DNA from 3 places in the Alteromonas sp. MTD1 genome. Region 3 is predicted to be linked to each of the others. Evidence: predicted binding sites of a transcription regulator. Region 3 holds the regulator's gene; each other region holds the start of a gene.

Region 1 (4,269 bases), on a different contig from region 3:
TTTTGCAGGTTAAACGACAGAAAAATGACGCTTTGTTGGTTATCGGCCAAACAGAGTGTTACTTAAGCGCGTTTGCTGCGTTGAGATTATTAAGCATAGTCAATAACTCACTAACTGAACACGAAAAATTACGATGAAACAAACAAATATTCGCCTACATTTCAATATTGCTCAATTTTGGGCTGTGTCAGCGCTGTTGTTTATTTCAGCAACCGCGACGGCATCGACTTCACAACACGCCGAAGTGGAGGAAGGAGCCAAACAATATTTACTATCGCAGCTTAATGAAGCGTCTGGCGACACCGACCTTGATATATCAATAGTGGAAATTGATGAACGAATAAATATACCCAACTGCCCTACCGGGTTTCAGTACAATGCGTCAGAGGAAGCACTGGCTCAATCGTATATCTCTGTAAGAGTAAGCTGCCGAAACAACGACTGGTACTTGTTTACTAGTGGCCAGGTGACTAGGACAAAAGAAATAGTGGTGCTACAAGGTGCCGTCAGCCCTGGTACCGTGCTCACATCTTCAAATTTAACGCTTGCTAAAATTGATGTTAAGCGACTACGCCACACCGCATTTAGTGACATCGATAGTGTGGTAGGTGCCCGCATGAAGCGCAGAGCAACCAACGGACAAGCAGTACAAGCTAATATGCTATGTTTTATCTGTAAGGGCGATCGCATTACAATTACCGCTGAAGTTGCAGGAATGAGAGTAAAAACAGCTGGAATTGCCCAACAGGACGGTGTTGTAGGCGACAGTATCAAGGTTATTAACGCCAGTAGCCAGAAAGCGGTAGTAGCAAGAGTCGCCAGTTCGGAAGAAGTCGTGATACACTTGTGATTGAGGCTCTCAATACGTTCCTTTTTGTTGAGAAAAAGGCTAAAGAAAAAGGCTCTGCGGCCGATACCTCTTACAGAGGCAAAAAGGTAGTGAGGAATTAAAATGGCAATTAACAATATAAACAATGGATTACCCAAAACCCCTGTTGATAATGGTAAGGTTGCTCAGCAAAATCAAACGCAGCAATCTCAGCAGCAAACGTCTGCACAAAATGCAGCGGCTGCGCCCGCAGCACCACGTCAAGATTCAGTTTCATTGACGCAATCTGCACAACAGTTAAATCAGGTTCAGAAAAAAGGCTCTGAAGCGCCAGTAAACCAAGAAAAGGTTGATCGCCTTAAAAAAGCGATTCAAAGCGGCGAGTATCGAGTAAATCCAGAGGTTTTAGCGAATAAAATAGCAAAGCTGGAATCTGAGATTTTTAGTTCAAAGTAATTCACTGTTAAGGACACTGTGTGACGTCACAAACATCATCTGTTTCAGAGCTTTTAAAAAGACAGGTTGAACACCTTTCTACTCTTGCTGCAGTGCTTGAGAAAGAGCTGCAGCTTATTAGCTCACGCGAAGCAGAGCCATTGATGAAACTGCTTGATGACAAAACACAGCTGTTAGAAGTTATACAGAAAACTGACGTTGAAATTGAAAATGCTATTAGCGCTCAAGGCAGTATGCAAGCTGAAGACGACGCGCTGATGGAGCAAGCCAAATCACTGTTAGAAGACTGCAAGTATCGCACTCAAGTTAATCAAAAAGCCGTTGAGCAAGGACAGCTACGCCTCACACATTTGCGGAATTTGATGATGGAAGTGCGAGCAAAAGAGTCGCTGACTTATGACAAAAAAGGCAAACCTAAAGGTGGAACTTTAGGTTCGGGGGTAAGCGCCTAAACGTGGTCGTGATTTAAGGCGTTCAACGTTAAACGCCCACCTGATGGGCGTTTTTTGATTCTACTTGCTACAACCTATTAACTAAACATTACTTGTTAGTAATACTTAACTTCCCTGACCCTTCTTGGCTTTGCAGTGGTTAAATACAAATCATATACCTGCTTCATATCTAACGATAGTTCGGTAACATACGTGTCATCACCTACAGGGTAAGCTTTCACAACTTTCGCACCACGAATAACACCTTCTACTGATGCTCTTAGGGTTTCGCTTTCAACAACCAGGCTGGATAACACCTGATCGCCCTGTAGCTTCTGACCATAAACCTGTTCAGCAAGCTCTCTGTAAGCATCAAGTTTGGACGCTTTCATCGCCATAATGCGTTTTACACTGTCGCTTTCTCCTCGCTGAGACATTATAGGCGCATAGCCTATTGCCGTGAGCGTTGGGTAAGTGTCGGGCTCGATGGTTTCATACTCGACATGTTTGTCGATTATCCCGCAGCCGGTTATTCCCAAAACGACGGCAATCGCTGCAAACCTGCACACAGAGCGCATGCGCAAAAACATTGGTAACGACATAAGGTTACTCCTTACAAAGCACTGAGGCCTTTAACTGTTTCCTTTACAAAGAAACGGCGTTTAATTTGACTTCATAAAAGTAAGCAAAAAGTAAGCCCGTTTGTTTTAAGCCAGCTTTAGTCCAGCTCTCGTTTACTTTTTTATGGCGCTTTTCTGGCACTGTTCTGGCATAGCTTGTTAACGAAATTCAATATGACACTTGCTTTGTATATAAAAAGCCAGTGGCAAAGCACAAACTAGTTATGCAGAGGTGCCATGTGCTACATGCTAAATCTATGCTTAATATCGCTTTCATGATGAAAATAATGGCGCTAACTTGCCTACTTTTCTTAAACGGAGGGCAAAGCCATGCCGCTTGGTTCGAGGCAAAGGGGCAGGCGAAGGTTATTGATGGCAATAGAGCCCAAGCAAAACGCGTAGCGACTGAAGAAGCGCTAAAACAAGCCATGCTATTTGCTGGCGCCTCTATTCAGAGCGTGCATACGCTTACTAACGGCCTATTAGAAAACGAGGAAATGACCATTCGCTCAACAGGTGAAGTTGAACACCTCGAGCTCATCGACGAAGTGTATAGCGATGGTATGGTAACGGTAAGTGTAAGAGCCGACATCTTTCCAAAAATGAAAACCTGTAGCGCGCAAAATGATGAAAAACACTTTTCTAGCACCCATTTTCTTGTGCGTAACCGCCAACAGTTAGCGCAAGGCAGCATTACCCATTTTGACGAGGCGGTAACTCAACGTTTTGCAGAAACAATGCGCCTGAACACGCAGGCAATGAAAATGACTCACATTGCACCGCATACCGCTAAATTCAAAAATGAGTTTACTGATGAAAATGTAAGAACACTGTCGACACTTAGCAATACACAGTTCGTGGTGGTCGGCACCATTGATGATTTAAGTATTACCACAGAAGCGCCTTCCGTGTTTTTGCCTTGGGCAAACGGTGAATCCATGCGTAATTTTCGTATTACGCTGAGGGTTTATGATGGCGTGAGCGGTGGACAGTTGTTTAGCAACACCTATCAAAATGAAGCACCTTGGGAATTCGATCGTTTTGAAATAGTAGATGAATTTTCTGCAATGTTCTGGCGCACGCAATATGGTAAAGCCATCGATAAAACACTTCAAACAGCAATACTCGACATCCAAGAAACGGTGGCCTGTCAGCCAGTAACAGGGCGCGTTCTAGGCGTTACTTATGACAAAGTGTCAGTATCACTTGGGCGAGATAACGGCATTGATGTAAACGACGAGTTGTTCTTGTATCAAGCGAAAGAGCTGACTGACAGCCGCGGACGTAAGTACCTACAGTACAAGCTCTATCCCGGAACATTCGTAGTAAAAACCGCTTATGCAAAATCTTCTACGCTTGTCAGTAAGGAAGAGGGAATCATTGCAAATATTCAAGAGCAGGACTTTGTTGTTAAAAAATAGTCGGGCTAGAGCGTGTTGACCTTCTCGGTACGTTTTTGCAGCAAAGTGTTTAGCATTTAGACAAGGAAGTGTACATATAATGTAGCTATCTTCATCAGTGTGCACAGACGCAGGATAAATACTAAACAATTGCTGCCTGAAAGGTTCATCCAAGCGAGCCTCATGCTGCTTTTCTCGTTGCTAATTTGGAATAACCAAACCACGCAACTCGTTCATTGCCTGAAACTCGCTTGGAATGAACAAAAAGAGTACCGAGAAGGTCAACACGCTCTAAATACCCTCCAAAATGACAATTGGTTTTCCCTGTTTGGCGTGCTATACGTATAGAAAAGTGTTAAATGAGTATCGATTGTAATTCAACAAATCTGCTCATTTGTTTAATACGTTGAGAACTCTCTGCACCTATGACTTGGTCTAAAATTGCGTCAACTTGTTTAGCATTACTGGCACTGCTTCTTATGGCAATTGCTCAGCAAATGAGGGCTCAACTAACTATTGAGTTTCCAAAACTC
Region 2 (4,269 bases), on a different contig from region 3:
AACGCAAGCTTGTTGAGCAAGTGAAAACGCTTGTAGACGCGGAAGACATAAACGCTGCAGCAGATGAAGCGCAAGAAGCTCAGCGCGCATGGAAAGCGATAGGACATGCCGGAAAACGTGAGGAAAGTAAATTGTGGGCAGAGTTTAAGAAAGCAAATGATGCTGTTTTCGATAACTTAAAAGCACAAAGAAAATCTCAAAACAACGAAGCAAACTCACAGTTGGAAGCACTAATACAGTCTTTATCGTCGTTAGAGATAAACGCTGACTACGACGTGTTTAATGCAGCAATCAGTGACGTTATCGAACAGTCTGAAGCGCTACCAAAACCACAGCGACTAAAAGTGCAGCGTCGTATTGATGACATCAAAACGAAGCGTAAGGCGTTTGAGCGCGAAAAAAGGAACCAAGCCGTCGTAGCGAAAGCCGAAGCGCTAGTTGGTCTTTTGCAAGCGGGTGAGTCGGCAAGCGAAGATGATATTAACGCTATGACAAATACACTTGGTAAGCGCTGGGCAACTCTAATAGAAGGTGCATCAAGCGCTGACACTACTCACAATCGTGCGTGGTTAACTGTGGCGCTTGAGGTAGCCTGTGACGTACCAAGCCCTGAAAGTGAAAGCAGCACACGCACCAGTGTGCAGCTTCAAATGATGACGGCCAAGCTTGAAAACGGTGAGTCTGCTAGTGCACGTGAACTGTTGTCTCAATGGCTTTCTCACGGCAATATCTCGGCTGAGGAAGAGCACCTTAAGCAGCGCATCATCAATGTTATTCAAACGAACCCTGAGGTTGTCTCGTAAATGGAGAATCATGTCGAGTATCAGTTTGAAACAGAAATGTCGGCCTATCGGTTTCTGAACACGGTAAAGCATATCGATGCCGAAGGCTTACGCGTTAAGTTTGGTCGAAGCGATCATCATGTAAGCGTTAAGTATCGTTACGTATTAGGCGAGTTCGATGCCACGCTTTCTACATTAGACGACCTTGCGCTAGAGTTAGGCGGACAGGAAGTGTAAGTGCAGCGCCATTGAAGGCCGTATAAAAGGTCTTTCAATACATACTTAAGTGAACCCAATAAAAAAAGCCAGACACTACGTCTGGCTTTTTGTTGGGACAGAAAAGAATGCTATTAACAGTCTTTATCTTCTGCGCCTACGCCTTCTTTCACATCTTCACAAGCGTCTTCAACCGCGTTACCTGCGTCAGTAACAATTTCATCTAGCTCTTCGCCAGCGTCTTCTGCTTCACCATCACCACATGCTGCTAATGACAGTGCGAAAGCTGATGCTACTAGTACCTTTGAAAGATTTTTAAATGAAAACATATCCTTACTCCTTTTCCTAAAATGTATATAGTATTGCTATTAATGCGCTAGCGGACTATGCGCGAGGTGCCCGACCGCGTAAGGCATTAGCGACAAGCGAGATTACAAGTAGCGCGATAAAAATAAAGAATAAAAACTGCGCAATACCTGTAGCTGCTCCTGCAATACCACCAAAACCAAAAACTGCTGCAATAATGGCGATTATAAAAAATGTAATGGCCCAACCTAACATAACGATATCCTCTTATTGCTTCCATGAAGTTCATATTAGTTAATGCTAGCTTTGTGCCTGTTTTGTTAAGTTTTTGTTTTTAATGATAAAGTGGCCTTTTTACTGTGTTTTTTACATCAGCTTTGAATATTGTTTATAAACGGCTTACATGAATTTTTGCACTTTTTACACAATTCAGTTAAAGCTGGAATTGGTGAAAAGATAGCAATCTATCTTAAATAGTGTTGATATAAATGAATTAAGATATTCGAATAAAAGGGAAGGGTATGGCAAACACGCATTCAGCATTTATTGGTTTAATGCAGCGGGCGCGTAATGTAAAGCGTTGGCCGCTAATGGCGCAGTTCCAAGAAGAGATGCTTTCAACACATATATACGAGGCTTCTGTCGTGGCACATATGCTAGGCGCCATTGCGTGCGATATTTTTAATGAAAAGATAAACCCTGATCGTGTTGCTGCTATGGCTATTTTTCATGAAGGCAGTGAAATAGCAGGAATGAGTGATATCCCAAGCCCGGTGAAATATCATGACCCAGAAACTACAGCAGCAATTAAGAAGTTAGAGCGTAGATTCGAGTCGATGCTAATCAAAACATTGCCTGAGGCATTACAGGCGCGCTATAAGCCGCTTATTGAGCAAGATAAAGAAGATGCCCACGTAACCTTGGCAAAGGCTGCCGATGTACTGTGCGCTTACCTAAAGTGTGACTACGAGCTGTCCAAATCTAATGGTGAATTTTCTAACGCTATGAAAGAAATGGAAGTTCAGCTAAAGCGCTACCGCGAGAAACTTCCCGCGGTAGACTACTTTTGTCAAATCTTCTTAGAAGATGCGAAAGGCACGCTAGATGAGCAAACCAAAGACTTGGAATGGATAGAGCGCGCCAATACGCTTCACCTTGAATAATAACCTATCACGACTTAGTTGCTGTTAGGGTTGTAAGGTAGTGATGACTGGTGGGCAACAATACGAAGGTCGCCTTCACGGTCTTTCACATAGGCAAAGGTGTATTCCACTTTTGTTTCGCCACCGCTTGTGTCGGTAAAGAAGTAGTTACCCATCGCAACGGCCATTCTGCAGCTGTTGTTAATAATGCCTACGTTATCAAACTTCACGTTAGTGTATGGCTTAATTGCGAAGCCTTTGTCTTCCGCGTAGGCGTCGTTTCCACCTACAAAATAAGACAATGCAGCATCAAAGCTTCCACGGAACTGATCGTTGGCTGCAAGCGTAGGCTTGAACAATACGCTACTTAGGTCGTAACCATACATGTCCTGAATAAAGTCGGCTGCTTCTTTTGAGTAATCACCCTTATCTGTAAATACGGCACCAATTCGAACAATACCCTTACCCCACATCTTTTGCGCCTCTACAACTTCGCGCTCTGTAATGCACTCGTCTGAGTACAGTAGCGCGTTGTTTAGTGCGTCAGCCTTTATTATCGGTGCACTGTTAGCAGCAGTCATTTGTGGTTTCGCAACGGCACTACAACCAGTAACAAGAATAACAGCGGCAGCGGTAGCAGCAATTTTGGTAGTTAGCGTAGTTAGTTTTTTCATGATATGACTCCTTCGTCATTGGCATATATAACTGAGTAATCTTTACTGCATAACTTACGTTTTGCATCTCATGTGGTTAAGTCTATACACCAATGATTACGCTTACTTTTTTACAACATTAAAAACTCATTAATAGAAAATTAAGTTAAGTCTAACTGCCAAAAAAGAGCGTGAAGCAATCACAAAAACATACTCGTTGCCGGCGAAGCTCGATTTTTGAGACTCGCTACTTCTTCTTTTTTAGTGGTGTTTCTAGAACGCTCCTTGTGCTAAATGCTTTTTTGCCCAAGCTTGCTGCACTATTAGCCATTTTCACCGTTATGGTGTAGTACACGTCGTTGATTTGGGTTTTCACAATGTCGTTACTGGTGGCGCCAGCCATAGGTTGTGCTACCTCTTCACATCCAGACATTGTGCACTGGGTATTTTGAAAGGCCTGAGGCGGTTCGTTGGAGGCCACTACTTCTCTGGCTAACTGTGGCTTTCTTTCAACATTTGTTTTCACAATTTCTAGGTGTGAAAAGTTTTGTTTTTCGGCAATCTCTGCGGCGCGATGAAGCGCATACTGTTGAACTAGGTCGGCAGGGGTTTTGTCGGTGGCTTTAAATAACACAACATAGTCTGACTCAGATACTTTTTTGCTTGAATAGCCATAACTCGATTTTACTGTGGATGCTTTATATGGCGTAGGCGCTGCGATGGGAGCAGAGGCGCAACCCGATAATGTGTTTAGAAAAAGAAGCGATGTGCTTAGGATAAGGCTGGTTTTGTAAAATTGTGAAACGCGCGAGGTTTTGTTCATTGTTATTTTCTCTTTATTAAGTTGGTCAGTGAAACAGATTAAAAAGCCCAGTTTTAGCAATTGATGTTAAAGCACTTTTACGTTGTTGAGCCGCATTCGGACTTGTAGCACCTTTAAAAGCACCTGCAGCCACAATAGCGGCCAAAACACTCGGTTCCCCCATTAATTCTGCACACTGTGATTGTGCTTTTTTTACGACCATATCAGCTTTTTGTTTTTGCACAGCGTAGCTTTGCTTATGTGCTTCAATATTCTTCAACTCTGTTTTTAAAAATAAGGTAAACATGATGCTTGCTAGAGACCTTTCGATTTGTGCTGCTGGTGCTTGTGTAAGAGATCATTATTTT
Region 3 (4,269 bases):
CACGTTCAACGATGGGGGCAAGTAGTGCCGACTCGGCTTGAATGGCTTCTGAAAGCGATTTGTTAAGCTTAGCAAGCGGGTGCAATCGACGTGTCTCGCTGAAACGCTTTACCAAAACGTCATCACTGGCATCGATATACACGATAGTCATCGACCACGAGCTAGGTAGATAGTCGAGTATTTCTACCAATTCATTGGGGTTTTTAGGTAGGTTTCGAACATCAATGCTTACTGCCACTTGGTCGTATTCATCAACCACAGTGTGGGTTAGGGTAGGCAGTAAGTTCACGGGAATATTGTCTACGCAATAGTACCCTAAATCCTCTAACGCTCGCAGTGCGACCGATTTCCCTGAGCCTGAACGACCACTGATAATAATCAGCTTCACCTTGCCTCTCCCTTTATTAAAATCTTAAGCTCGCACTGCTTATTGCAGTGAGGTTATATCTATTACGGCGTTAGCCCAGCGCTTTTACTATATCGTCGCTGGTGGTAGCGCGTCTTATTGCTTTTACGGTGTCTTTGTTGTTCAGTTTGCCCGCAACGGTGGCAAGCGTTTGAAGGTGGCCTTCAGTTTGCTCTTCCGGAACCAAAAGCGCAAAAAAGATATCTACTGGCTTTTCATCAATAGCATCAAAATCGATTGCTGGTGTACTGGTTACTACAATTGCAATAACTCTATCAAGACCAGCTAAGCGTCCATGGGGAAGGGCGATACCGTTTCCAATGCCGGTGCTCCCCATACGCTCTCGCGACATTAGGCTGTTTAATACCGTAGCGCCGTCTATATTTTCATTATTTTTAGCCGCAATGTCGGCAATGATTTCTAGAATACGCTTTTTACTATTACATTGAACCGCACACTCGGTGCGGTCCAAACTTACGATGGCTTGTATATCCATACTTAATTAACTACTAATGTTTTTTGAGTTTTTCCTTATGCTTGATTACCTGCCGGTCGAGCTTATCAACCATGCTGTCAATCGCCGCATACATGTCGGTATTTTCTGAGGATGCGAATACTTCAGCGCCACTTAAGTGAACTGTCGCTTCGGCTTTCTGATTTAATTTTTCAACGTTCAGGATGACATGCACATTAGAAATGTGATCAAAGTGACGTTCAAGTTTGCTGAACTTCGTATCGACATAATTACGCAAAGAGTCGGTGATTTCGACATGATGACCAGTAAGGTTGATTTGCATATTTCGTCTTCCTTATATTATGTAGCCCGTTAAATAAGGCTTTTGCGTTGGTTCGACGGCGGGATCGATAACGACTCCCGGTATTTTGCTATTGTTCGCCGGGCAACTTTAATGCCTTGTTCGGCCAACAATGAAGCAATCTTGCTATCACTTAGCGGCTTGCTAGGTTTTTCAGCTGCCACTAACTTCTTGATCAATGCACGTATCGCAGTAGATGAACACTCACCACCCGACTCGGTTGCTACGTGGCTCGAGAAGAAATACTTCAATTCGAATATACCGCGTGGCGTATGCATATACTTTTGCGTGGTGACGCGTGAAATAGTGGATTCGTGCATATCTACCATTTCTGCGACATCATTGAGAACCATTGGTTTCATCATTTCTGGGCCATGCTCAAAAAAGCCCATCTGTTGCTGCACAATACAATTAGCAACCTTCATTAAGGTGTCGTTACGCGACTCTAGGCTTTTGATAAACCATTTGGCTTCTTGCATGTGTGAGCGAATAAACTGCGAGTCGCTACTGTTTTTTGCACGACGACTCATTGCAGCATATTGTTGATTAACGCTAAGTTTTGGCAGGCTATCAGGGTTTAGCTCTACCACCCAGCGCCCGTTCTTTTTAGTAACCGATACGTCTGGAATAACGTACTCGGGTTCTTTAGTAACTAAAGCACTACCAGGGCGAGGATTCAAGGTTTGCAGCAAGCGCATTGCTTCGCGAAGCTGATCTTCTTTCAAACGGCTTTTACGCATGAGCGTACGGTAGTCTTTACTGCTAAGAAGGTCTGAATATTCTTCAATAAGCTGCTTGGCTTCAGCAAGCCACGGTGTGTCCTCAGAGAACTGACGTAGCTGCACCATAAGGCACTCTTGTGGAGAACGTGAGCCAGAACCAATGGGGTCGAACATTTGAATACGTTTTAACACGCACTCTACTTCATCCATTTCAATTAGCTCATCGCTGTCTTCGTCTAACACTTCCTCAGCGTTTACTGCTTCTAGAATATCTTCAAGTGACACGGTTAGATAACCCGACTCATCAATAGAGTCGATAATTGCCATGGCAATGGCTCTGTCTGTATCAGAGAAAGGGGTTAAACGCATCTGCCATAGTAGGTGTTCTTGGATATCTTCGGTAGTTTCGCCCTGAAAAATTTGTTCGTCATCACTGGCTGGGCCAGGCGCTGGCGCAGAAGAGGCCGAGTAGTATTCATCCCACGTGCTGTCTATAGGAAGTTCGTCTGGTAAATCGTTCTTTTCAAGCGCATCTCCGGCTTCTAACGTATCGCTTGAAGCCGTCGGTTGAACATCGCCACTGTCGTCGTTGTCGATGTTATTCTTTTCAACTTGAGGTTCGTCGTTGCCTTCTTCAACTTCTAAAAGCGGATTAGAGTCCAGCGCTTCTTGAATTTCCTGTTGAAGGTCAAGCGTAGAAAGCTGCAGCAGTTTGATAGCCTGCTGAAGCTGAGGTGTCATGGTAAGTTGTTGGCTAAATTTTAGCTGTAAAGATGGTTTCATCTACTTCTTATTTAAATGCTTTAAATTGAATACACCAAGAGCGAAACTGAAAAAATGACAATCCGGTTACATTAACTATAGCCTGAATTGTTCGCCTAGGTATACATCCCTAACTTTTTGATTACTTAAAACCTGTTCTGCGGTTCCCTGCGCAATTAATTCGCCATGACTCACAATGTACGCTTTCTCACAAACATCCAATGTTTCTCGTACGTTATGATCGGTGATAAGAATGCCTATGCCTCTATCACGAAGATGTTGGATGATCTTCTTTATATCATTAACTGATATAGGATCAACACCAGCAAATGGTTCGTCTAGCAAAATAAACTGTGGTTTTGCCGCCAGCGCTCGCGCTATTTCAACACGACGCCTTTCACCGCCCGACAAACTCATCCCCGCACTATTACGTATATGGTTAATATTAAATTCATCAAGTAGTGCGTCGGCTTCTTCTTCTTGTTGTTGTGAATTTAAATCTTTACGCGTTTGTAAAATAGCCATGATATTTTCATGCACAGTAAGCTTTCTAAAAATAGACGCTTCCTGCGGGAGGTAGCCAATTCCGCGGCGTGCACGTTCATGCATAGGTTGGTGAGTAAGCTCATTGTCGTCAATTTCAATTTTGCCTTTGTCTAGCGGAACAAGGCCGACAATCATATAAAATGTAGTGGTCTTACCAGCGCCATTCGGACCCAATAGCCCAACAATTTGCCCTGTTGATACCGATAAGCTAACGTCGCGCACGACTTGTCTTGCTTTATAGGCTTTTGCAAGGTTCTTTGCACTTAACGTCGCCATAACTATTCGTTACCTTCGTTGTCTTTTTTGTCGTCTTGAGACTTTGCTTTTCGAATGGTTTCAGGTGTAAATACGGTGGTTACTCTGCCATCACCATCGGTATCGTCACCGCCAGTTGCAAGCAATTGCTCTGTAATCATGTCGAAGGTAATGTTATCGCCTTGCACCATGCTGGTATCTTGCTTAAGTTCGGCTTTACCCGTTAGCGCAATAGTGCGGTTGACTACCTCATAACGAATTTCATTCGCCTTTGCCGAAACCGGCGTACCGTCTTCAAGCTGCTGAGAGTAGCTTGCAGGGTTTCCTCTCGCTACGAAAACTTCTCTTCCTTCGCCGTCAGTGGCGATAACTTCTACTTCGTCAGCATTAATCACTAACGAGCCCTGAGAGATTCGAACATCATCCTTAAATAATGATGTTTTATTTTTCCCATCGACAAACTGCGACTTTGAGTCCACCTTAATGGGCTTGTTAAAGTCGGCTTCGCTTGCAACAACACCGCTGCTTGCCAAGGCTAAAAGTAGGCTAGTTGCTAGGGGAATAAGTGGTTTGTACATGATCGATAAGCTCGTATTCTTGGGTGCGTAAGTTCGCGTTAAACCCATTGCTTTGAATAACATACTGTGACCCTAGTATTTCAACTGTTTGGTCTGATGTCATCTGCTTGTTGTCTAAATTTATTTGTATGTATTGCGTTGTGATGGTTTTTACAAAGTCATCACCGGTTTGATTTTCAATAACG

Evidence for each region. Region 3 encodes sigma-54, which starts transcription at its own class of promoters, with help from an activator protein. Its sites were predicted from a motif close to GTTGGCACGNNNNTNGNNT; they were not measured.
Region 1: ACGHAV_RS08440 (flagellar assembly protein T N-terminal domain-containing protein) is a predicted target of sigma-54. The motif match lies at 2,471-2,489, and genes of this name have one in related genera.
Region 2: ACGHAV_RS13220 (DUF1328 family protein) is a predicted target of sigma-54. The motif match lies at 1,602-1,620, and genes of this name have one in related genera.

What each region holds. Positions count from the first base shown of each region.
Region 1 covers NZ_BTGG01000005.1:191,420-195,688, reverse strand. The annotation lists gene flgA (flagellar basal body P-ring formation chaperone FlgA) at 134-850, shown strand; gene flgM (flagellar biosynthesis anti-sigma factor FlgM) at 953-1,285, shown strand; gene flgN (flagellar export chaperone FlgN) at 1,306-1,737, shown strand; gene ACGHAV_RS08445 (LPP20 family lipoprotein) at 1,833-2,306, opposite strand; gene ACGHAV_RS08440 (flagellar assembly protein T N-terminal domain-containing protein) at 2,576-3,757, shown strand; gene ACGHAV_RS08435 (transglutaminase-like cysteine peptidase) at 4,162-4,269, shown strand, end outside.
Region 2 covers NZ_BTGG01000009.1:75,879-80,147, reverse strand. The annotation lists gene ACGHAV_RS13235 (DUF349 domain-containing protein) at 1-803, shown strand, start outside; gene ACGHAV_RS13230 (hypothetical protein) at 804-1,019, shown strand; gene ACGHAV_RS13225 (hypothetical protein) at 1,133-1,327, opposite strand; gene ACGHAV_RS13220 (DUF1328 family protein) at 1,383-1,559, opposite strand; gene yfbR (5'-deoxynucleotidase) at 1,826-2,467, shown strand; gene ACGHAV_RS13210 (phosphoribosyl-AMP cyclohydrolase) at 2,482-3,120, opposite strand; gene ACGHAV_RS13205 (hypothetical protein) at 3,347-3,922, opposite strand; gene ACGHAV_RS13200 (hypothetical protein) at 3,948-4,208, opposite strand; gene ACGHAV_RS13195 (hypothetical protein) at 4,217-4,269, opposite strand, start outside.
Region 3 covers NZ_BTGG01000008.1:229,301-233,569, forward strand. The annotation lists gene rapZ (RNase adapter RapZ) at 1-388, opposite strand, end outside; gene ptsN (PTS IIA-like nitrogen regulatory protein PtsN) at 459-902, opposite strand; gene hpf (ribosome hibernation promoting factor) at 916-1,203, opposite strand; gene ACGHAV_RS12660 (RNA polymerase factor sigma-54) at 1,233-2,726, opposite strand; gene lptB (LPS export ABC transporter ATP-binding protein) at 2,802-3,527, opposite strand; gene lptA (lipopolysaccharide transport periplasmic protein LptA) at 3,530-4,084, opposite strand; gene lptC (LPS export ABC transporter periplasmic protein LptC) at 4,053-4,269, opposite strand, start outside.